Regions from separate parts of the Streptomyces sp. NPDC048361 genome, predicted to be linked through region 1. Evidence: riboswitches for the same ligand, from Rfam matches in the RefSeq annotation. Region 1 holds a riboswitch; each other region holds the start of a gene.

What was found. Region 1 has a riboswitch for cyclic di-AMP ahead of AB0D31_RS30050 (M23 family metallopeptidase). Riboswitches for the same ligand answer to the same signal wherever they lie in the genome.
Region 2: linked by a shared signal. The riboswitch ahead of AB0D31_RS25770 (LysM peptidoglycan-binding domain-containing protein) and the one ahead of AB0D31_RS30050 (M23 family metallopeptidase) in region 1 are both predicted to bind cyclic di-AMP.
Region 3: linked by a shared signal. The riboswitch ahead of AB0D31_RS26020 (M23 family metallopeptidase) and the one ahead of AB0D31_RS30050 (M23 family metallopeptidase) in region 1 are both predicted to bind cyclic di-AMP.

What each region holds. Positions count from the first base shown of each region.
Region 1 is NZ_JBEZKW010000073.1:15,204-22,873, reverse strand. It holds gene AB0D31_RS30060 (PrsW family intramembrane metalloprotease) at 1-297, shown strand, start outside; gene AB0D31_RS30055 (aldo/keto reductase) at 289-1,233, opposite strand; gene AB0D31_RS30050 (M23 family metallopeptidase) at 1,354-2,454, opposite strand; cyclic di-AMP (ydaO/yuaA leader) riboswitch at 2,513-2,652, opposite strand; gene AB0D31_RS30045 (PP2C family protein-serine/threonine phosphatase) at 2,955-4,079, opposite strand; gene AB0D31_RS30040 (hypothetical protein) at 4,155-4,412, opposite strand; gene AB0D31_RS30035 (MerR family transcriptional regulator) at 4,525-5,310, opposite strand; tRNA gene AB0D31_RS30030 (tRNA-Met) at 5,471-5,544, opposite strand; gene AB0D31_RS30025 (HD domain-containing protein) at 6,240-6,815, opposite strand.
Region 2 is NZ_JBEZKW010000051.1:10,971-18,640, forward strand. It holds gene AB0D31_RS25760 (DUF4157 domain-containing protein) at 1-1,636, opposite strand, end outside; gene AB0D31_RS25765 (STAS domain-containing protein) at 1,853-2,218, opposite strand; gene AB0D31_RS25770 (LysM peptidoglycan-binding domain-containing protein) at 2,603-3,382, opposite strand; cyclic di-AMP (ydaO/yuaA leader) riboswitch at 3,385-3,568, opposite strand; gene AB0D31_RS25775 (PfkB family carbohydrate kinase) at 4,006-4,917, shown strand; partial or broken gene AB0D31_RS25780 (RraA family protein) at 4,996-5,385, shown strand; gene AB0D31_RS25785 (hypothetical protein) at 5,546-6,229, opposite strand; gene AB0D31_RS25790 (phosphatase PAP2 family protein) at 6,333-6,950, opposite strand; gene crcB (fluoride efflux transporter CrcB) at 7,241-7,615, opposite strand; gene AB0D31_RS25800 (CrcB family protein) at 7,612-7,670, opposite strand, start outside.
Region 3 is NZ_JBEZKW010000052.1:7,946-15,615, reverse strand. It holds gene AB0D31_RS26040 (GTP-binding protein) at 1-5, shown strand, start outside; gene AB0D31_RS26035 (DNA topoisomerase IV subunit A) at 24-2,486, opposite strand; gene AB0D31_RS26030 (pitrilysin family protein) at 2,727-4,064, shown strand; gene AB0D31_RS26025 (pitrilysin family protein) at 4,082-5,446, shown strand; cyclic di-AMP (ydaO/yuaA leader) riboswitch at 5,660-5,820, shown strand; gene AB0D31_RS26020 (M23 family metallopeptidase) at 5,834-6,598, shown strand; gene AB0D31_RS26015 (GntR family transcriptional regulator) at 6,805-7,482, shown strand; gene AB0D31_RS26010 (HPr family phosphocarrier protein) at 7,619-7,670, opposite strand, start outside.

The DNA.
Region 1 (7,670 bases):
AGTCCGGGCGCCACCGGTCCCGGGCCCGATTTCGCCGCCCGCGAGCAGGAGCTCCTCCACCATCTGTGGGAGCGCAAGCCGGTCGCAGGCCCGGCGCTGCTGTACGCGGCGGGAGCGACCGGCCGCATCTGGATGCCCCCGCAGCCGGGCCCCCCGCACCCCTACACCCAGCACGCGCAGTACAACCAGTACGCGCCGTACGCCCCGCACCCGCGGTACGCCCCGCAGCCGCAGCACTCCTCGCACGGACAGCCAGGCCCGGCGCCGTACGGGGCGCCCCATCCCTACCTACGCTGAGGCGGCCGTCAGCTCGGAGATCTGCTCGTCCGTCAGCTCCAGGTCGGCGACGGCGAGCAGCGCCGGCAGCTGCTCCACGGTGCGGGCGGAGGCGATGGGCGCGGCGACGGTGGGCCGGGCGGCCAGCCACGCCAGCGCGACGGTGGCGATCTCGGCGTCGCGCTCCTGGGCGATGCGGTCGAGCGCTGCCAGCACCTTGCGGCCCCGCTCGCTCTCCAGGTGCTTGCCCGCGCCCGCGGCCCGCGCACTGTCCACGCTCTGGCCCGGGCGGTACTTGCCGGTGAGGAAGCCGGAGGCGAGCGCGTAGTAGGGGACTGCGGCGAGGCCCGCGCGTGAGGCGGTGTCCTGGAGCGTGCCCTCGTAGGTGGAGCGGGAGACGAGGTTGTAGTGCGGCTGGAGCGCCACGTACTTGGCGAGGCCTTCGCGGTCGGAGAAGTCCAGGGACTCCTGGAGCCGTTCCGGGGAGATGTTGGAGGCGGCGATCGCCCGGACCTTGCCGTCCTTCACCAGCTGGTCGAGGGCGGTGACGATCTCCTCGACGGGAACGGAGGTGTCGTCGAAGTGGGTGTAGTACAGGTCGATGTAGTCGGTGCCGAGGCGGCGCAGCGACTCCTCGGCGGCGGCCTTGATCGTCGTCGCGGCGAGCCCCTCGTACCGGGGGTGCGCGCCGACCTTGGTGGCGATGACCATGTCGGCCCGGTTGCCCCGGGCGCCCAGCCACGCGCCGATGATCGCCTCGGACTCACCGCCGGAGTTTCCGGGGGCCCACTTCGAGTAGGCGTCGGCGGTGTCCACGAAGTTGCCCCCGCCGGCGGTATAGGCGTCGAGGACGGCGAACGACTGGTCCTGGTCGGCGGTCCAGCCGAAGACGTTGCCGCCGAGGGCGAGGGGGAAGACGGAGAGGTCCGAGCCGCCGAGCGCGCGAAGAGAGGTCATGGCGACCTCAACCCCCGTCCATGCAGGCCTATTCCGCCCGTCCTCGAACGCCGGACCGGCTGAAGATGCCTCCGCCGGCCACCCTGCCAAGGGCAACCCCGCCACGGGCCCGGGGGAACCTCAGGGATGGAGCCCCTTCGACTGGAGCCACGTCATGGGGTCGATGCCCGTGCCGGACGGGGTGTGGACCTCCAGGTGGAGGTGCGGGCCCGTCACGTTCCCGGTCGCCCCGACCCGCCCGATGACGTCCCCCGTCGACACCTTCTGCCCCACGCTCACCGCGAGCGACGACTGGTGGCAGTACCAGAGTTCACTGCCGTCATCCAGCACCAGCACCGTCCGGTACCCGTACGCCCCCGCCCACCCCGCCGACTTGACCGTCGCGGAATGGATGGCCTTGAGCGGCGTACCCGTCGGGGCCGCGAAGTCGAGGCCGGTGTGGTGGCCCGACGACCACATCGAGCCGGCCTCACCGAACGTGGAGGTGAGCGTGTACGACCCGACCGGCAGGGAGTACGCCGCGGCCAGCTTGGCCAGCCGCTCCTGCTCCGCCTTCTTCGCCGCGGCCTCGTCCGCCGCCTTCTTCTCGGCGGCGGCCTTCGCCTCCGCCGCGCCCTGTGCGGCCTTGGCCTCGGCGGCCGCCTTCTCGGCCGCGGCCTTCTGCGCGACCGCCTTCGCCTCGGCGAGAGCCCCAGCCTTCTGCTGCTCGGCCTGCTGGAGGATGCGGGCGCGCAGCGCCTCGCCCGCATCGGTGGCGCCGGCTTCGGCCTCGGAGGTGGAGAGCCCGGCCATGGTCAGCGGCGACGCGGCGATCTTCCGGTCGGCCCGGTCCGCGGCCGACCCGCCGGACTCCCCTGTCTCCCCGTACTCCCCTGCCGACCCGCCGGACTCCGCCTCCGTACCGGTGTGACCCTCGTGACCGTCGTGCGAGGCGCCGTCGTGGCCGACCAGCGCGCCCACGCCCGGCAGCGAGCCGAGGTCGGGCAGGTGGTCCGTGAGGGAGTCGGGCAGGGATATCGAGACCGGAGGCTTGCTCTGTGCCGTGGCCATGCCCCCCGCGCCGACCGCCGCGATCACGCCGACGCCCAGGACGGTCGAGCTGCGGGCCAGTCCGCCGCGCTGCTTGGCGACTCTGTGCCGGCCGCGGACCGAGCGTACGGACTCCTCGGTCGGGTCCCACTCCTCCCAGCTCTCGTTCTCGCCGGGGGCTTCCCCGTACAGGGAGGGGAGGGGGAGGGGGGTGTCGAGGGCAGGGTCGTTGGACGCCACGAGGGGCGCTCCTTTCCTTCCTTCTCGCCTACCGGGTTAGCTGCCGGGTTCGGAGCAGGAAGGTCTCCTACGAGCGCCCATGACGGACGTCCGATTCACCCCAAGTTTGTGGTTCCCCGGTTCCCTTTCGGGATTCGGCGCATGCGCACGGTGCCGCCTTTGCGACGGCTGGTACGGCCGCGCTGCGTTATCGAACGTTAATAGACAGCGGGTATGGATTCCAAGCCGTTCCCACTGATCGTTAACGGCCCTGGCTTGGACTTAGCGGCGATTGTCGGGGCAAACCGGGCGACTTGACGACCCCTCACGGTTTCCTGCGTCACACCCGCTTAAACATCAAGATCCTGACGGTGCGTCAATTGTTATGCGGAGCGAGACCTTTCGGGCACCCACCGTGAAGGCCCCCTGCGCACCCACCGTGGCGACCGAACCCCACGCGCTGCCCTGTGCCCTCACTTGACGATCTTGACCGTACGGCGCCGGTCGGGCTGGCCCTCGGCCGGGCGGGCCACCGCCAGCAACGCCATGTCGTCGCTCGTGCCGCCACCCGTATAGCGGCGTACGTCGTCGACGAGCGCGTCCAGGACCTCGTCCGGGCCCGGGAAGATCGCGCCGCGCAGCCGGGTGGCGGGTTGGTAGAAGGTGCCCGTCCCGTCGCGCGCCTCGGAGAGCCCGTCCGTGTAGAGCAGCAGCGTGGAGCCGGGCGGGAAGGGGCGTACGTCCGACCGGTCCGGCCACACCCCGAGGTCGGCCATGCCGAGCGGCAGCGCGGGCTCGCTCGGCACGAGCACGTCCAAGGACCCGTCCCGGTGGAGCAGGAACGGCTCGGGGTGGCCCCGGTTCACCAGGCGTACGGTGCCGTCGCCGCGCGGGATCTCGGCGAGCAGTGCCGTGGTGAACCCCTCGACCGCGTCGAGCCGGTCGCGTCGGGTTCCCTCGCGGGCCAGTGCCCGCTCCAGGCGCTGGGTCACCGCCTCCAGAGAGGACTCCTGCTCGGCGGCCTCGCGGAACGCGCCGATCACCACGGCCACCGCCTCCACTGCCTGGAGCCCCTTACCCCGGACGTCACCCACAATGAGCCGGACCCCGTAGGGGGTGTCCTGCACGGCGAAGAGGTCCCCGCCGATGAACGCGTCCGCCTGTGCGGCCTCGTACCGCGCGGCGACGTGCAGCCCGCCGATCCGGCCGGCGGGCGCGGGCAGCACGGCCCGCTGCGCGGTCTCGGCGATGACGCGTGCGGAGGCGAGCCGTTCGCCGCTGCGGCGCAGGATGCGGTTGATGACGAGCGCGAGCGCGCTCACCGTGAGCACGGTGAACAGTTCGCTGGCGCCTTCACCGAGGTTGGGCAGGTCGTGTATGAACCAGAGCGCCACGATGGCGGCCACCGAGCCGAGGCCGACGGCGGCAGTGCCGCGCTCGGAGTAGAACGGGGCGGCGGCCACCGGCGCGCCCGCGAACAGCGCGGCGGCGGTCAGCTCGGGCGGCGTGGAGGCGTCGAAGACGAAGCCGACGACGACCAGGACCACGGGTAGCACCCGTACCAGGCGCCCTTCGCCTTCCGCTCGCTGCTGCCGCACCAGTCCAGCCTCGCCCCTGCCGGGCCCGACGGCGACTCGGACGCGCCCATCGGAGTGCAGAAACCGCTTGCACGCTCAGCGCAGACGGCACCGATGGGGCCCCGGGCGGCCCCGGGCGCAGCTTCCCCTGGTGTGGCGGTGGTGGGCGTCCTGGTCCGGGACGCAGGGCAGCTCCGCCCAGCCGCCGCGGTTGAGCCGGCAGCCCGCGGGGGCCGCCGAGGGCCGCACGACCGCCGCCTTGGCGGGCAGCGGTACGGATGCGGGGACGAGCCCGGCCGGCTGTACCTGGCAGCCGCTCCGGAGGAGCCCGCACAGGGCGAGCGCGAGCAGCACGGCCAACGTCCTCCGCCGTGGTGCCCGCCGCCGACCCGCATCCGCATCTCCACCCGCATCCGCATCCGCACCCGCACCCGCACCCGCGTACTCACTCATCGCGCACGCGAGACTACTCCGCGCACGCTCCCCCGGTGGCCGGCTCGTCCGTGAGATGGCGTTCCGCGTACACCGCCAGGGCGTCCCGCACGAAGACCGCCGTGCCCTCGCCGTGCTCGTCGTAGGTGGCGGCGAAGCGGGGGTCGTCGACGTACATCCGTCCGAGCCCGGTCACGTACGACCTGCCGACGGTCGTCGTGGTGGACAGCCAGGCGACATGGCGCCGGGCGATGTCCTGGGCCATGTCTGCGTCGACGGCCACCCCGTCCGCGCGGGCCCGCCCCCAGTCACGGGCGATGTCGTCGTGCTCCCGCCGGAACCCCTGCTTCTGCTCGTCGGTGAGCGAGCGCCACCAGCGGTCGCCCTTCTCGTACGCGGCCCTCCCCCAGCGCCGGCTCACCTCCTCCTCGTACCGCGTGTGGTCGAACCCGTCGAAGACTTCCTCTGCCATGAGCTCCGCTCCCTCCTCGGTCTTGTGCAAGGTGGTCCGTACGGAGGCGATCTGGCGCGCGATGCGCTCCCGCTCCTGTTCGAGCAGGCGCAGATGGGTCCGCAGCGCGGCGGCGGGATCGCGTTCGCCCTCCAGGACCTCGGCGATCACGGGCAGCGAGAGCCCCAGCTCCCGAAGGAGCAGGACGCGCTGGAGCCGGACGAGGGCGTCCTGGTCGTAGTAGCGGTAGCCGTTGCTTCCGATCCGGCTGGGGACGAGCAGGCCGAGCTCCCCGTAGTGGCGCAGGGTGCGACTCGTCGTCCCGGCCTTCTTGGCGATCTCCTGGATCGACCATTCCTTGCCGTTCACAGCGACCACGCTAGATCTTGACGTTACGTCAAGGTCAACCGTCGATGACGATGCCGATGGCGATGGCGCTGGCGCTGCCGACGGGGACAGGGGCAGGGAGGGGATCCGGGTACGCGAAGAGGCCCGGCACTTGAAACAAGTGCCGGGCCTCTTCGTTCAGTAGCGGGGACAGGATTTGAACCTGCGACCTCTGGGTTATGAGCCCAGCGAGCTACCGAGCTGCTCCACCCCGCGTCGGTAAACACAACTCTACGCCATCGGGAGGGGTGCTCCGAACCATGTACCCGGGAGGCCGGGACAGGACGGAGCACGGCGGCGAGCGGAGGGCCGTCGCCAGCCGCACGCCGGGGGCTGCTCGGCGTGGGGGCACTGGCCGGCAGGGGGCGTTTCGTCATGCCCGATTGCTGGCAACCAACATGCCCAGCCGCTGACTCGCAATCTGTTGCAATCAGCAGACGCGGCGATTTCGTTCCCGCATTCTGGTTCTCCAACTAGCGCTGGGCGCAGGCATGTTCGCCCGTGTGAGCACGGACTTCCAGAGCGCCGGAGTCGCCCTCGGTGCGGACCGCGCGCCAGCGTCTCGCGCACTCTTCGCGCACTCACGTGGGCCGCAGAGCGGTCACAACGAATCCGGCCCGACCGGACGTATCCGATCGGGCCGAAGAACCCGCTGGTCAGACAGGTATCGCTACCTCTCCGACCGGTAGGCCATGTCGGACTCGAACCGACAACCAACGGATTAAAAGTCCCGGCAAGATCGTGCTGGGCGGCCTTGACCACTCCCCCGTCGTCCTGTTTTGCCTGGTCAGCGAGAGGTGATCCCTTCATCAGTCCGTACTAGGGTGCCCCGTGCTGGCGCGTCCGCTCACGCATCGCTCACGCAAGAGGGCCCACTGACCAGCGGGTTCACCTGTCGGCAGTCCCATCATTCAGCGGGGCAGATAGGTCTGCTGCCACTCCAGGGAGGGCATGCTCAGGGCTGCCTCGGCGAGGGCCTTGGCCGAGGTGGTCTTGAGGCTGGCCAAGCTGGTGTCGATCCAGTTCTGTACGTTCGCGTAGCCCTGCTCGCGGTATTCGACGGCCTGGACGAGGCATTCCAGTTTGTCGGCGTCATGGGCGACGATCACTTCGGGGCTGTCGCCGCTCTCGTACTCCTCGACGATCCGCTGGACGCCGGCTGTGACGGCAGGGTGTGCGGCGGAGACCTGATCGGCGGTGACCTCCTCGTTGGAGGCGGCCTTCAGGTAGCGGCGGCCGATGCGCGGGATGTCGCTGACCCGGGTTTCCTGGGTGTCGTGGAAGACCGCGAGCAGCGCGGCCTTCGCCGGGTCCGCGCCCTCCATCATGGCCAGGACGCTCGCGATGATCGCCGTGCGGAAGCTGTGCTCGGCGATGGTCTCGGGGTCCTTGACGCCGACGATCCACCAGCCGGACCGCTTGGCCCTTTTGAGCATCCCCATCTCGAACAGGAAGCCTGCGGTGCCTCGGCTCTGGTCGTCTGCCATGTGTGGCCCTCCGTTGCTCATGTGCGGTTGCCTGGCTGGTGCTGCACGGCGCCGAGATCACGACGGGATCGTGGGGCCATCTCGCTGACGTCGAGGATGCGTCCGACACTCTCACCGAGTACGCCGGCGATGGAAGGGTGGCCAGCGGGAGCCAGGGGTGCGCATATAGGAGGGCCCAGAGGGAATGGGCGTACAACTCAACGTAGGTGGGGGCCTCTTGGAGTCCTTGGACGAGGAGGCGAAGGAGGGTGAGGGGGTCCCAACCCGTGAGGTCGCGATCGCGCATGGACAGGTCGCTGGGCTGGGGACTGGAGGCGGCGCCGAGCCAGTAGGCCCAGTAGTTCAGGTTCGCGACCTCGCCTGCATCGTCGTCGACCAGCGCACGCTCAATGAAGTCGCGCAGTGGTTGTGGATCTCCCTGGCGGGCCAATGCAGTTGCAGTTGACCGAGCCTCGGGCCACGACGACGACCAACCGTGCAGCGCCAGGGCGCCCCGGCCCTTGTGCAGCACTTGGGCGGTCCACGCCGAGGTATCGGAGCTGTCGTCGTACGAGGTGAGGTATGCGGCCTGGCGGCGCAGCAGTACCCCAGACGCACCGGCACCAGGCGCGCTCTCGGCGACGTCCCGAAGGTGCGCGAAGAGGTCAAGTCGCTGCTGCGCAGGGAAGATTGGAGCGGTCGGAACGGCTCCGCGGCGGCGTGGGGAGGGCCGGTTGGCCAGTGCCGGTGGTGGGGTGCCGTTGACGGCCCAGGCGAACATGTGGCGGTCGCTCGGGTGTGGACCCATTCAGCGAGAGGGTGTTGTTCCAGCCGGATCGGCGGGCTCAGCGCGCCGCTGAGGATCCGGTCGGCATC
Region 2 (7,670 bases), on a different contig from region 1:
CCAGCACATAGGCGCCCAGATGCATGACGAGACCCGTCAGGCTGCCGATGTCGCCCTTGGACAGGGTGAGCCCTTCGGGAGGGGTCGCGCTGAGCTCCCCCACCGCCCGCTCCGCGCCCGCCTTGGCCGCGGGCAACGTACCGAACCCGCCGGCGAAGAGGTCGCGGCGTGCCCGCGCGCGCCGCTCACCGGCATGCGTGATCTTCCCGTGCATGGTGTTCAGCATGCCGCCCAGGGTCTTCGGCCTGGGCTTCTCGTCCTTGTCGGCCAGATAGCCAATGAGGTCCGGCAGCCGGTCCAGGCGCATCCCGGCGGTGGTCTGCGGGGAGAACGAGAGCGCCCCACTGAAGGGGTAGATGCGCAGGTGGGGCTCGGGCGTGCCGCCTCCGGCGGTAACGTCCTCGGAGGGGATGGAGGCGTCCTTCTGGCGCCCGTTGAGGTAGCGGGCCATGCGGGTGATGCCGTCGAGTACGGTGCCGACCTCGGCCACGGTGTCCAACGGGTCGGTGACCCACTCCAGGTTGGAGCCGCCCGAGGGGCTGGCGTCCGCGGTCAGGTCGTACTTGGTGCCCCGCACCACCACGCCATCGGGCCCTCGCCCCTTGCCGAGGTTCTCACCCATCAGGGGCGCCTCGGGAATCTGACTGGAGATCATCAGGCTCATCTCGGTCGCGGCCCGTTGTGCACTGCCCCGCTTGAACTCCGTTGCTTCGAGCCGCCTTTCGCCCACCGCGTTGAGGAACTCCCCGTCGAACCAGCGAGCCCGGAGCGCCTCGGGGGACTCGGCCTTCTCCTCCTCGGTCAGCTGCTTCGCCTGGGGTTTGATCACCAGCTCCATGAGCTTGGCGTTGAGCAACCGGTCTCTCTGCGAAATCCGTTGCTCATGGATCGCGGTGTCGGCCACGGGATCGGCGACCCGCCGGACGTTCCACTGCGCCTCGAACTCGAACCCAACGGCCCGCTGTACGGCGGCGGGAGCGGTGGCAGAGGAATGTGCATGCGATGGCCCGTCACATACTCGCTGTACGGGTTCGGCGGACGACTCGGCGTCGGCCACGGGCTGGTCGGCCACGGGCTGGGAGAGCGCCCGGGTGGCATTCGCCTCGGCCGCCCGCTCGAAGGCGTCCGAAGGGTCCGACATGCTCAAGCCCCCGCCGGTGTCGGTGCCGGCTACGGGTCCTTGGCGCTGCTGGATGACATGGGTGAGTTCATGCGCGAGGGTATGGCGGTCGGCGCCGCCCCGGCCCACCACGACATGGCTTCCGGAGGTGTAGGCGCGGGCGCCTATCTCGGCGGCGGAGCGCTGCGCCGCGACGTCGTTGTGCACCCGGACGTCACCGAAGTCGGCGCCGAGCCTGCTCTCCATGTCGGCACGCACCTCCGAGTCCAGCGGCCGGCCGGATCCACGCAGTACGTCGTGGACGGCGGAGCGCTGCACCGCGGCGGCCCGCTGGGCGACGAGTCCGGCCACCGCGGCGTTCCCGGCGGACCGCTGAAGGGCGCGCACCTGCTCCGGGGAGAACCCGCCACCCGCCAGGCCCTGGCCGACCGTTGGCGCCTCGCCCCGTTCGGCGGCCCGCGGCACGGGCCCGCCGGGCGAGACGGATCGGCCCTGCTGGCTGTCGTGGGCGTGCACGTGAACCCCTTTGGTGGTGGGACGCGAAGTCCGGCTGTACGTGCTTATCACCGCGGGGAACGCCAGTGAAGGTACGGAAGGGCAGCGGAAGGTGCACCCTCGAGACAGCCGCCGAATCGCAAGGGCGCGCAACGACGTACCGTCACATGCGTCGCGACAGCGCACGGTGACGCATCGCCATATGCGCCAACAGGGTTTCTTTCAGAGGGTGTTGGACTACACCCGCGGGCCGATCGGTGAGGCGAGCGCCGCATCCTCGACGGTGGCGGCCGGCCGGATCAGCGCGTAGATCCCGCCCGCAGCGAGGACACGCAGATGCCACGGCCGTACGCAAACCAGGCCCAGCCGGCCACCGCGCTCCCGGATCCTGCGGTGCGCCCGGCAGAGCAGGGCGAGGACGGCACAGTCGAAGAACTCCACGGACCGCAGGTCCACCACCACGCGGGCGCCGGGCGGTTGTGTGGCCGCGTCGAGGTGCATCCGTACGTCGGGGGCGCTGGCCAGGTCGACGCAGCCGTGGACCTCGACGACGGTGACCCCGTGCACCAGATGTGTACGGGCATGACGGCACCGCTCAGGCAACAGCCCCGGCGGAAGGGGTACAGGAGCCGAGACGGACGGCCGAGCGGTGGTTCCCATGGGCAACTCCCGGTCCAGCAAAGGCCCCCGGGGTGCGGGGGGCACGGTAGTCGGACAGTCACCGTGGTCCGGGGTGACGCACTACCACCCTAGGAACAGACGCGTATGCAGAAACGTGCAGCCTTCAAATTGTTCACCCCGCCGGGTGAACGAAAGTTGCACCGCACCGCGTGGGCACCGCGTGGCCACCGCACCTGCGGACCTCGGCCACGGGCCGGGCCACCGTGATCAACAGTCCGGATGACCAAGTCCGGACGACCAACAGTCCGGCCGGACCCCCTCCGCCGTGGAGGGCGCCCGGCCTTCTTGGGTGTTCGCTCGGTCGTCTCAGTAGGCGCCGAAGACGTTGTCGATCGAGCCGTACGTCTTGGCGGCGTAGTTGCACGCCGCGGTGATGTTGGCGATCGGGTCGTAGAGGTCCGTGGAGGTGCCCGGCACGTGGAAGGCGGTGAAGGTGGGCTGGATCACCTGGAGGAGCCCCTTGGAGGGGGTTCCGGCGACCGCGTTGGAGTCCCAGTTGTTGATCGCCATCGGGTTGCCCGAGGACTCACGCATGATGTTGCGGTAGATCCCGTCGTAGGTGCCCGGGATGCCCTGCCGGCCCATGATGTCCAGCGACTGCTTGATCCAGCCGTCGAGGTTGTTGGCGTACGAGGCCGTGCTCGCGGTGGTCAGGGTGGCCGGGCGTGCGGAGCGGTCGGCCCGGCCGGCCGAGGCGTCACGCGCGGTCTCGGCCGCCTTGTCCTGGCCACTGAGGGTGAGCCGAATGCCGGGGTGGATGATGGCGGGGTTGCTGCCGATGACGCTCTGGTTGTCCTGGTAGAGCTGCTTCCAGCCACCGGTCACGTCGAGGGCGTCGGCGATCTTGGAGAGCGAGTCTCCCGCGACGACGGCGTAGCTCGTGGGGGACGCCTTCACGGCCGTGGCCGGCTTGGCTGCCGCGGCGACACTCGCCACCGTGGCGGTGTGGGCCGACGCGGGGGCGGCGGAGGCGGTGGTCGCGCCGATCACCGGCATGGCGAGTACGGCACCGCCGGTTCCGGCGGCGGCGAGCCCCCGGCTGAGCGAGCTGGACTTGGGGCGGCGGTGCTTGCCCTTTGCAGGCATGGTGTTGTCCTCTCCGTCGCCTGCGAGGTGAGCTGTCGGGTTCGGACCAGAGATGTCCGGCCGCGGTGTACGCGACTTCACCCCAGCCGTTCCGGAATCCGGATCGGCGGCTTACCTGGGTCCCCCGCTCCTGCCATACGTGTGTGGGAGGTTCCGGACGGCGGCAGGATTCGGCGTTCCATCCGGATTGACGGTGAACGTAAACGAATGGACCGAGTGGAAACAAGGCCAGAATTAATTGAGGAAGATCGGGATATTGATCCACTGAAATCCGTGGCCGCCGGAGGCCACCGCCGAAGTCCTCAACTCGCTTTGCGATGAAGGCAAATGGGCTCGGGCATTTTTCTGACAGCCCGTTGGGTGCGTGACCCAATTCACTCGGCCATCCCGGAACCGAACGACCCGGCGGCAAAAGCGGCGAGGCTAACCCATTAGCCCTAATTGGGACATTCTCCGGCACGTGGCCGCCAAACCCATAGCATTCCATTTCGGACACTAGGGACTTTTACGCTCGGCATAGGGTTCGGCCCCGAACCGGGAAATGCGACGCGCGCCACACCTCCCCTTCGCGATCATGGCCTCGGCCCGCCCTCCCGGCGGCGGGGCAACGGAGAGGTGGAGCGGTGACGCGAGAGAGCGCGGAGTACGACGTCCTGGTGGTCGGCGGGACGGGAGTGGACACCGTCGTCCGGGTGGACTCACTGCCGGTGCCGCTCGCCGACTCGGTCCAGGTCGGCCCGATCGAGGAGTGGCCGGGTCACACCGGGGCGAATGTGGCCATCGGGGCCCGGGCGCTCGGGCTGGAGGTCGGGCTGATCGACTGTGTCGGCGACGACTGGACCGGCGCCCAAATACGCACACGGCTGACCGAGAGCGGTGTGGACTTCGCCCCGCTCATCTCCCCCTCGGGCACCCGCCGCGCGGTGAACCTGGTGGCCGCGGACGGCCGAAGAATGTCCTTCTACGACGCCCGCGATCCCGCCGACCTGCGGATGCCGCGCGACTTCTACCTGCCGCGACTGCGCCGGACCCGGCACGCCCACGTCTCAATCATGAACTTCGCACGCTTCCTCTACGACGACATCGAGGACCTCGGCATCCCCGTCTCCACCGATCTGCACGACTGGGACGGACTCGCCGAGCACCACCGGGAGTTCGCCCTCCGCTCCGATCTGGTGTTCCTCAGCGCCGCGGGCGCGGGCGCCGACACCACGGCGCTCATGCGGGAGATTCTGCGCGAGGGCCGGGCGGACACCGTGGTGGCCACGGCCGGAGCGGACGGCTCCCATCTTCTGGTGCGCGGAGAGGCCGCGCCGCGCCACATCCCGGCGCTCCCGCCCCACTCCCCCGTCGTGGACACCAACGGCGCGGGTGACGCGTACGTGAGCGGATTCCTGTACGGAAGGCTCTCCGGCCTCGCCCCGCAACACTGCGCACGTATCGGCGCGATCGCGGGTGCGCACGCCTGCACGGCGCCGGCGGCCACGGATCCGCTCACGCTGGAAAGGCTTCTGGCGACGGATCAGATCGCTTGAGACCGTGGGGGACTTCGCCGCCCCAGGACCGCGGACGACATCCGGCCCCGACAACTCGCGCCCTGCCCAAGGAAGAACATGTACGACATCAATGAATTCAAGAACATTCCGCCGACGATCCTCGCCCATCTTCTGGGACGCGAGCAGGTCATGGATATGTGAATTCCCCCTTTGTAGTCGCCTATTCCGCGCGTCGCAGGTCCCGCATTCACCGTTCGGTGTCCCCCCGGCGACAACCTCACGCTGCACGCCGCCATTTACCGTGCCGCGCCGGATTCGGTCGTCGTCGAGTCGGGCGATCTGGACCACGCACCGGCCGGCGGAAACGTGTGTGCTGTCGCTCAACGCCGGGGCATCGCGGCGTTCATGGCGGACGGGGTCGGGGTCATACGCGACCTCGCCGAGGTACGCGCGTTGGGCTTGTCCGTCTTCGCCCGGGGCGTCATCCCCATCCCGCCGCATCGACAAGATCTTGAGCGAAGGCGGCTTCGACGGGTGAGGTGCGATCACCGACTGCCTTGTCCGCGGGGTCACTTGAGGGGACGGCCCGCCAGGCCCGCCAGGCCGCTTCACGGAACGGTCCACACAGCCCGTTGAGGAGACGGCCCGCGCTGCCGGCCCCTCGGGATCAGACCGTCCCCACCTCGCGGACCAGCTCCAGACCGAGCACACGGTCCAGGTGGGAGAACGTCTCGAACTTGGCGCCTTCCGGCACCTCGGACGCCGTCTCCAGGTCTTCCAGGAGGCGCAGGACGGCGGCGGTGTCCAGGCGGCTGTCCAGGGCGGCGCGTGCCGTGGCCTTCAGGTCGGCGGGGATCGGTTTCGACGGGTGGGCGGCCCAGTGCGCCACGGCGCGCCGCCACCGACTCAGGGTGCGCGCCGCTTCGTCGATCTCGTCGGCCGTGGCCGCGACGGGTTCCTCGTAGGGGTGGCCGAGCAGGAGCACGCGTACCGCGAGAGGGTCGAGGTCGTCGAGCGGCGGAAGTGCGGCTTCGCCGATCCGCAGGCACGCGGTGGTCGCCCCCGCGTAGGTGCCGCTGGTGAGGTGGACGGCGGGCCGACCGCCGAGGCCTTCGGCGATCGCCTCCGGGTCGCCTTCGGCATCGGCCGGGCGCAGCCCGGTGGCGGCCGCCGAGTACGCGGGGCCGGTCCACCCCAGGAGCACGGCCCGGCCGCGCAGTTCGACGACGCGGGCGAGTACGTCCGCGGTCAGCAGCACCCGCAGCCCCGTCCCCGCGTCACCGTCGGCGGGGACATGGGCGCAGACGCGCAGGGGGCCGGGTCCGGCGAGTTCATCGACGATTCGCAGCATGTCGTCGAGCCTAGGGGGTGTCTGACAGATCAGGGTCTCCCGGCCATGATCCGTCAGACACCCCGGGGGTCCGGGTCGCTCTGGACGCCGGTGCGCGCCTGGTTCAGGCGAGCAGTGGCTTGAGCGCGCCGGACCGCAGCCGGGTGACGAGCGGCGCCCCGTACCGGCGTGCGGACCACGACACCGCGAACGCGACCACGCCTCCGACCACGAGCGCGACCAGCACATCGTGCGGATAGTGCGCTCCGACGTACACCCGGGAGGCGCCCATCAGCAGGGCGGCCAGGGTGGCGACGGCGCCCAGACGGCGGTCGACGAAGAACAGGGCGACGGCCGCCGCGGCCACGACCGTGGTGTGGTTGCTGGGGAACGCGTAGTCGTCCAGCGGCGGGCACTTCTCGATGAGGAAGTCGTGCGGAAGGGCGCGGCAGGGGCGCGGCTCCGTGAACACCGACTTGACCGCGTCGTTCACCCCGTACGCGAGCACCATCGCCACCGGCGCGGCCAGCGCCGCCGCCATCACCGATGCGTCCTTGCGCCGGGCGATCCACCAGCCGACCAGCATGAACACCGCGAAGAGGGCGACGCCGTAACTGGTGTAGGCGGACACCGGGCCGTTCAGCCAGTGCGTGTGCCGGGCGAAGTCGGTGATGTCGCCGTACAGGCCGCCGTCGATGGACGCCCCGTCCAGGGCCATCGTCGAAGAGGTGGGACTCGTCATGGGATGCGGTTCTCCGAAGGTTCGAGGGCACGGCGCGCCCGGCCGGGAAACGCGGCAGGGCGATGAGGCGTCCTGTGCGTGACGGCCCGACGGGCGGGAGATGAATGTCTACAGGCTCGTAGACGCTACAGGGTCCGGATCGGTTGCGTGCGGGCGCGGTTCGTTGCGACGCGGATCGAAGCGGTCCGTCCGCCGCGCGCCCCGTCCGACGGGCTCCGCGCGCGGGGCCTCGCGACGCGGCCCGGGTGGCGGCGCTCAGCCCCCAGGCCCTGGGCCCCGTGTGGCGGCGCTCAGCCCCAGAGGGTCTCGGCGAGGCTCACGCCCAGGAAGACCGCACCGAGCCCGGCCGCCACGCTGACCAGGACGTTCGCGGCGGCGTAGAACTTCATCCCGCCCTCGGCGAGCCGGAGCGTTTCGTAGGAGAACGTCGAGTACGTACTCAACGCTCCGCAGAGGCCGGTGCCGACGAACAGCTGGACGTGTGAGGACGCGGCGCCCTCGGTGACCGCGCCGGTGAGCACGCCGAGGATCAGGCAGCCCACGACGTTGACGGTGAGCGTGCCCCAGGGAAAGACGCCGTCGTGCCGTGCCTGTACGGCGCGGTCGGTGAGGAACCGCAGCGGGGCGCCGATCATCGCCCCCGCCACCACAAGCAGCCAGTTCACCGGGCGCGCCCCTGTCCGAGCGTGCGGCGCGTGACCCACACGGCGCTCCCCACCA
Region 3 (7,670 bases), on a different contig from region 1:
GCTAGTTGATGCCTCCGGCCCCGTTACGAGGCCGGGCCCGCCAGGATCGCCACGGGGGAGACCAGCGGTGTGCCCGAACCGTCACGGCGCGGGTCGAGCTCCGGGAGCTGCGCCGGGGCGCCGTTGGCCTGGGCGGCGCGCACCGGGGCCGGGCCGGCCCAGGCGAGCACCAGCTTGTCCTCACCCCTCAGGAACCGCTGACAGCGCACCCCGCCGGTGGCCCGGCCCTTGCGCGGATACTGGTCGAAGGGGGTCAGCTTCGCGGAGACCGCCGCATCGCCAAGGAGCGTCGCCCCCGAGCCCGCCACCGAGAACACCGCCGCGTCGCCCGCCGGGTCGACCACCGTGAACGAGATGACCTTGGCGCCGTCGGCCAGCTTGATGCCGGCCATGCCGCCCGCCGGCCGCCCCTGCGGGCGCACCTGGCTCGCCTGGTAGCGAAGGAGCTGGGCGTCGTCGGTGATGAAGACCAGGTCCTCCTCGCCGGTGCGCAACTCGGCCGCGCCCACGATCCGGTCACCGTCCTTGAGGGTGATGACCTCCAACTCGTCCTTGTTGGACGGGTAGTCGGGCACCACGCGCTTGACGACGCCCTGCTCGGTCCCGATCGCGAGCCCCGGTGACGACTCGTCGAGCGTGGTCAGGCACACCACCGTCTCGTCCGGCTCCAGCGAGGAGAGGAACTCCGAGATCGGGGCGCCGCCCGACAGGTTGGGCGCGGACGCCGTGTCCGGGAGCTGCGGCAGGTCGATCACCGCCAGCCTGAGCAGCCGTCCGGTGGACGTCACCACGCCCACATCGCCGCGCTGGGTCGCCGGCACCGCCGAGACGATCACATCGTGCTTGACCCGCTTGTCGTCCTCGCCCGGCACGAACGGCTCGCCATGGGCGGTACGCGCCAGCAGGCCCGTCGAGGAGAGCAGCACCCGGCACGGGTCGTCCGCGACCTCCAGGGCGACGGCCGAGACCGGGGCGCCCGCCGACTCCAGCAGGACCGTGCGCCGGTCGGTGCTGAACTTCTTCGCCACCGCGGCCAGTTCGGCCGAGACGAGCTTGCGCAGCTCGCCGTCCGAGTCGAGGATCCCGGTCAGCTCGTCGATCTCGCCGGTCAGCCGGTCGCGCTCGCTCTCCAGCTCGATCCGGTCGAACTTGGTGAGCCGGCGCAGCGGGGTGTCCAGGATGTACTGCGTCTGGATCTCGCTCAGCGAGAAGTGCTCGATGAGCCGCTGCTTCGCCTGCGCCGAGTTGTCACTCGACCGGATGATCCTGATGACCTCGTCGATGTCGACGAGCGCCACCAGCAGACCCTCGACCAGATGCAGCCGGTCGCGGCGCTTGGTGCGGCGGAACTCGCTGCGCCGGCGCACCACGGTGAAGCGGTGGTCGAGGTAGACCTCAAGGAGCTCCTTGAGACCCAGCGTCAGCGGCTGGCCGTCCACCAGGGCCACGTTGTTGATGCCGAAGGACTCCTCCATCGGCGTCAGCTTGTAGAGCTGCTCCAGAACGGCCTCCGGGACGAAGCCGTTCTTGACCTCGATGACCAGACGCAGGCCGTGCGAACGGTCGGTCAGGTCCTTCACATCGGCGATGCCCTGGAGCTTCTTCGAGCCGACCAGGTCCTTGATCTTGGAGATGACCTTCTCCGGGCCGACCGTGAACGGCAGCTCGGTGACGACCAGGCCCTTGCGGCGCGCCGTCACGTTCTCCACCGAGACCGTGGCCCGGATCTTGAAGGTGCCGCGCCCCGACTCGTACGCGTCCTTGATGCCCTGAAGGCCCACGATCCGCCCGCCCGTCGGCAGGTCGGGACCGGGCACGAAGCGCATCAGCGCCTCCAGGTCCGCCTGCGGATGCCGGATCAGATGGCGGGCCGCGGCGATGACCTCGCCCAGGTTGTGCGGCGGCATATTGGTCGCCATACCGACCGCGATCCCGGACGACCCGTTGACCAGCAGGTTCGGATAGGCGGCCGGCAGCGCGACCGGCTCCTGCTCCTGACCGTCGTAGTTGGAGGCGAAATCGACGGTGTCCTCGTCGATCGACTCCGTCATCAGCGAGGTGGCGTCCGCCATCTTGCACTCGGTGTACCGCATCGCGGCCGGCGGATCGTCGTTGCCGAGCGAACCGAAGTTGCCGTGCCCGTTGACCAGGGGCAGGCGCATCGAGAACGGCTGCGCCATGCGCACCAGGGCGTCGTAGATCGAGGCGTCGCCGTGCGGGTGCAGCTTGCCCATCACCTCGCCCACGACGCGGGCGCACTTCACATAGCCGCGGTCCGGGCGCAGGCCCATCTCGTTCATCTGGTAGACGATGCGGCGCTGGACGGGCTTCATCCCGTCCCGCGCGTCCGGCAGGGCCCGCGAGTAGATCACGGAGTACGCGTACTCGAGGAAGGAGCCCTGCATCTCGTCGACGACGTCGATGTCGAGGATCCGCTCCTCGAAGTCGTCGGGCGGCGGCGGGGTCTTCGTGCTGCGGCGGGCCATCGCGGCTGCTGCTCCTTCACGTACCGGATCGGATCTGGATCCGACCATTGTGGACCGTCCCACTGACAACGCCGACCGCGACCCGGGAACTTCGCCAGGTGCCCACGCGCTTGCATACAGTGGCAGGACTTCTTCATCCAGGACTTCTTCACCCAGGACTTCTTCACCCAGGTAGGACTTCCTCCGCCAGTACTCCACACTGCGGTACTGCACATCGCGAACGAAGGGACGTACATGCCCATGGGTCACACGGCCACAGCGCAGGCCGGCTCCGGCGGCCTGACAGCGACGGAGCACCGACTGGCCAACGGCCTGCGCGTGGTGCTCTCCGAGGACCACCTGACCCCGGTCGCCGCGGTGTGCCTCTGGTACGACGTGGGCTCGCGCCACGAGGTCAAGGGCCGCACCGGTCTCGCCCACCTCTTCGAGCACCTCATGTTCCAGGGCTCCCGGCAGGTGCACGGCAACGGCCACTTCGAGCTGGTGCAGGGGGCCGGCGGCTCGCTGAACGGCACCACCAGCTTCGAGCGCACCAACTACTTCGAGACCATGCCCGCCCACCAGGTGGAGCTCGCGCTCTGGCTGGAGGCCGACCGCATGGGCTCGCTGCTGGCCGCCCTCGACGAGGAGTCGATGGACAACCAGCGCGACGTCGTCAAGAACGAGCGCCGCCAGCGCTACGACAACGTGCCCTACGGCACCGCCTTCGAGAAGCTCACCGCCCTCGCCTACCCGGAGGGCCACCCCTACCACCACACCCCGATCGGCTCGATGGCCGACCTGGACGCGGCGACCCTCGACGACGCGCGGCAGTTCTTCCGCACGTACTACGCGCCCAACAACGCGGTGCTGTCGGTGGTCGGCGACATCGACCCCGAGCAGACGCTGGCCTGGGTGGAGAAGTACTTCGGCTCCATCCCCTCGCACGACGGCAAGCAGCCGCCCCGCGACGGCGCCCTGCCCGGCACCATCGGCGGTCAGCTGCGCGAGGTCGTCGAGGAGGACGTGCCGGCGCGCGCCCTGATGGCCGCCTACCGGCTGCCCCACGACGGCACCCGCGAGGCCGACGCCGCGGACCTGGCGCTGACCGTCCTCGGCGGCGGCGAGTCCTCCCGCCTCCACAACCGTCTGGTCCGCCGTGACCGCACCGCGGTCGCCGCCGGCTTCGGCCTGCTGCGGCTCGCCGGCGCCCCCTCGCTCGGCTGGCTCGACGTCAAGACCTCCGCCGGCGTCGAGGTCCCCGACATCGAGGCCGCCGTCGACGAGGAGCTCGCGCGGTTCGCCGCCGAGGGCCCGACCGACGAGGAGATGGAGCGCGCGCAGGCCCAGTTGGAGCGCGAATGGCTCGACCGGCTCGGCACCGTCGCCGGCCGCGCCGACGAACTGTGCCGCTACGCCGTCCTGTTCGGCGACCCGCAGCTCGCCCTGACCGCCGTCGACCGCGTCCTGGAGATCACCGCGGACGAGGTCAAGGCGATCGCCGCCGCGACGCTGCGCCCCGACAACCGGGCGGTCCTGGTGTACGAGCCCACCGCGGCACCCGAGGCAGGCAACGAAGAGGAAGAGGCGGGCCAGTGACGGACGCTGTCGTGACCATGGAGTTCCACCCGCAGCCCACCGCGGGCTCCGCCAAGCCGTGGGCCTTCCCGGCGCCCGAGCGCGGCACGCTCGACAACGGCCTGACGGTGCTGCGCTGCGACCGCCCCGGCCAGCAGGTCGTCGCCGTCGAGATCTTCCTCGCGGCGCCGCTCGACGCCGAGCCCGAGGGCCTCGACGGCGTTGCCACGATCATGGCGCGCGCCCTGACCGAGGGCACCGACAAGCACTCGGCCGAGGAGTTCGCCGCGGAGCTTGAGCGGTGCGGGGCCACCCTCGACGCGCACGCCGACCACCCCGGCGTCCGGGTCTCCCTCGAAGTGCCGGTCTCGCGGCTGCCCAAGGCGCTCTCGCTGCTCGCCGAGGCGCTGCGGGCCCCCGCGTTCGCCGAGTCCGAGATCGAGCGCCTCGTGGCCAACCGGCTCGACGAGATCCCGCACGAGCAGGCCAATCCGGCCCGGCGCGCCGCCAAGCAGCTCTCCAAGGAGCTGTTCCCGGCCACCGCGCGGATGTCCCGCCCCCGCCAGGGCACCGAAGAGACCGTCGCGGCGATCGACGCGGCCGCGGTGCGCGCCTTCTACGAGGCGTACGTGCGGCCCGCGACGGCCGTCGCCGTCATCGTCGGCGACCTGTCGGGCACCGACCTCGACGCGATCCTCGCGGACACCCTGGGCGCCTGGACCGGCACCACCGCGAAGGCCCGTCCCGTCCCGCCGATCACCGCCGACGACACCGGCCGGGTCGTCATCGTGGACCGCCCCGGCGCCGTCCAGACCCAGCTGCTCATCGGCCGTATCGGCGCCGACCGCCACGACCGCGTGTGGGCGGCCCAGGTGCTCGGCACGTACTGCCTGGGCGGCACCCTCACCTCGCGCCTGGACCGCGTCCTGCGCGAGGAGAAGGGCTACACCTACGGCGTGCGCTCCTTCGGCCAGGTGCTGCGCTCGGGGCCGGACGGCGGCGCCGCGATGCTCGCCATCAGCGGCTCGGTCGACACCCCCAACACCGGGCCCGCCCTCGACGACCTGTGGAAGGTGCTGCGCAAGCTCGCCGCCGAGGGTCTGACGGACGCCGAGCGCGAGAGCGCCGTACAGAACCTGGTGGGGGTCGCGCCCCTCAAGTACGAGACGGCGGCCGCGGTCGCCGCGACCCTCGCCGACCAGGTCGAGCAGTTCCTGCCGGACGACTACCAGGCGCAGTTGTACGCACAGCTCGCCGAGACCGGCACCGTGGAGGCGACGGCGGCCGTCGTCAACGCCTTCCCCGCCGACCGGCTCGTCACGGTCCTCGTGGGCGACGCGGCCCAGATCGAGGAGCCCGTGCGGGCGCTCGGCATCGGTGAAGTGAGCGTCGTCACAGGCTGATTGACACGTCTTTGGGCCCCGGACCCCCGGGGCATACGGGACCCCGGTGGCGGCTGCGCCCCCGGGGTCTCCCCATATGTCCGGTTTATTGCAGAGGTTGCCTGTCTGGCGTGTGGCGTGCGCAACAAAAACCTGTGTCTGTTTGGTGATTGAAAGATCAGCCGTCTAGCGTCAACCGCGCTGTCCGTCACCACCCGTCGCAGCCGCGGCACCGGACAGTGATCGCCGAGTCCCCGTATGGCGCGAGCCTGGGGAGCCGGGGACCCACTCAGTCCCTGGGGTGAATCGGACGCCTCCGCCCGCGGAGGAGCCCGTAGGAGACCTTCCTGCTCCGAACCCGTCAGCTAACCCGGTAGGCGAGATGGAAGGAAAGGACACCGCCACTCCATGGCGTTCACCCGTGCCACCGGGAAACACCGCGCGCCCAGCCGGATGACGCGCCGCAGCGCGAACATCGCGGGCATCGCCACCCTCGCCACCGCCGGAGTCGTAGGCACCCTCGCCTCCCCGGCCGTCGCCGCCCCGAGCACCACCACCGACACCGGCCTGACTCAGGCCATCGTCATCGGCGACACCCTCGCCGACCAGCTGGACGCCCAGGCCGACGCGCAGAAGCAGGCCGCCGCGAAGGCCAAGGCGAAGGCGGAGGCCGAGGCGGAGGCCAAGCGCAAGGCCGAGCAGCGCGCCCAGGAGGCACGCGAGGCCAAGGAGCGCGCGGCGCGCGAGGCGGAGCGCAAGCGGCTCAACACCTTCGTCGCCCCCATAGCCAACAGCTATGTGTCCACGGGCTACAAGACCGGCGGATCGCTGTGGTCCTCCGGCAGCCACACCGGTATCGACTTCCACGCGGGCATCGGCACCCCGGTGCACGCGGTGGGCATGGGCACCGTCGTCGAGGCCGGCCCGGGCGGCGCGTACGGCAACAACATCGTGATCAAGATGCACGACGGCACGTACACGCAGTACGGCCACCTCTCGGTCATCCAGGTCTCCGTCGGTCAGTCCGTGGAGCCGGGCACCCAGATCGCCCTCTCGGGCAACACCGGCAACACCACGGGCCCGCACCTGCACTTCGAGGCCCGCACCGGCCCGGAGTACGGCTCGGACATCGACCCGGTCGCCTATCTGCGCTCGCACGGCGTGACCGTCTGAGGCGTCCCGCCGACCCCCGCGCACACCGAAGACCCCTGGCTCCGCGCCGGGGGTCTTCGCCGTTGGCCCGCCGGCCCGTTGGCCGAAAGGCGTTCCCGCGCGCCGCCCGTCACCCGGACGTAACAGGCCTGCCCTACAGTCCCCGGACGGCCGCCGACGAGGCGCTGCCCAGCCGCTTTCGGCGACGATCCCAGAGGAGGTCCGGCGTGCGGGTTCCGGCGCGTTCCATCGTCACGGCTCTGCGCGGTGACATCGTCTCGGGTGTCTTCGCGCCCGGCGCCCGGCTCGCCGAGGAGGCCCTCGCGCGCCGTTACGGGGTCTCCCGCGTCCCGGTCCGCGAGGCGCTGCGCACCCTGGAGTCCGAGGGGTTCGTCACCACCCGCCGGCACGTCGGCGCCTGTGTCGCCGAACTCGGCGACCAGGAGGCCGCCGACCTCCTCGAACTGCGCCTGCTCCTGGAGCCGTTGGCCGCGGCCCGCGCCGCCCAACGGCACGAAGAGGCCCATCTCCGGGTACTGCGCGGCCTGGTGAGGCTGGGTCAGGAACGGGCAGGGCGCAGCCGGGGCGAGGACGCGCGCTCACTGTGGGGCTGGTTCCACGAGACGCTGGCCCAGGCCTCCGCGAGCCCCGGCCTGATCGCGCTGCTCACACAGGTGCGGCACAAGGTGGACTGGATGTACGTGACCGACCCGCCGGAGCGCCCGGCCGAGGCCTGGGCCGAACTCGGCGCGATCACCGACGCGGTGGCACGCGGCGACGCCCAACGCGCCCGCGCACTCACCGCCCAGCACGCCGAGCGCACCTTTCCGGCCCATCGGCTGCGCAGCCCCGATGCGGTGAGCACCCCGCAACGCGCCGTCAACACGGCGGGTGCGCGCGCGTAACGGGGGTGCCGCGCAGGCAGGGGCGACGCAGGTGCGGCTGCCGGGACCGGAGCGTGCGGGGGGACCCGCGGACAGACAAAAGGACCGCCGGGCCCGCATCCGGGTCCCGCGGTCCTCCGGTGTGACGTCGACCGGGTCAGACGGTCTCGGGGAGCTCCTCGAGACCCTCCGCGACCAGCTTGGCCAGA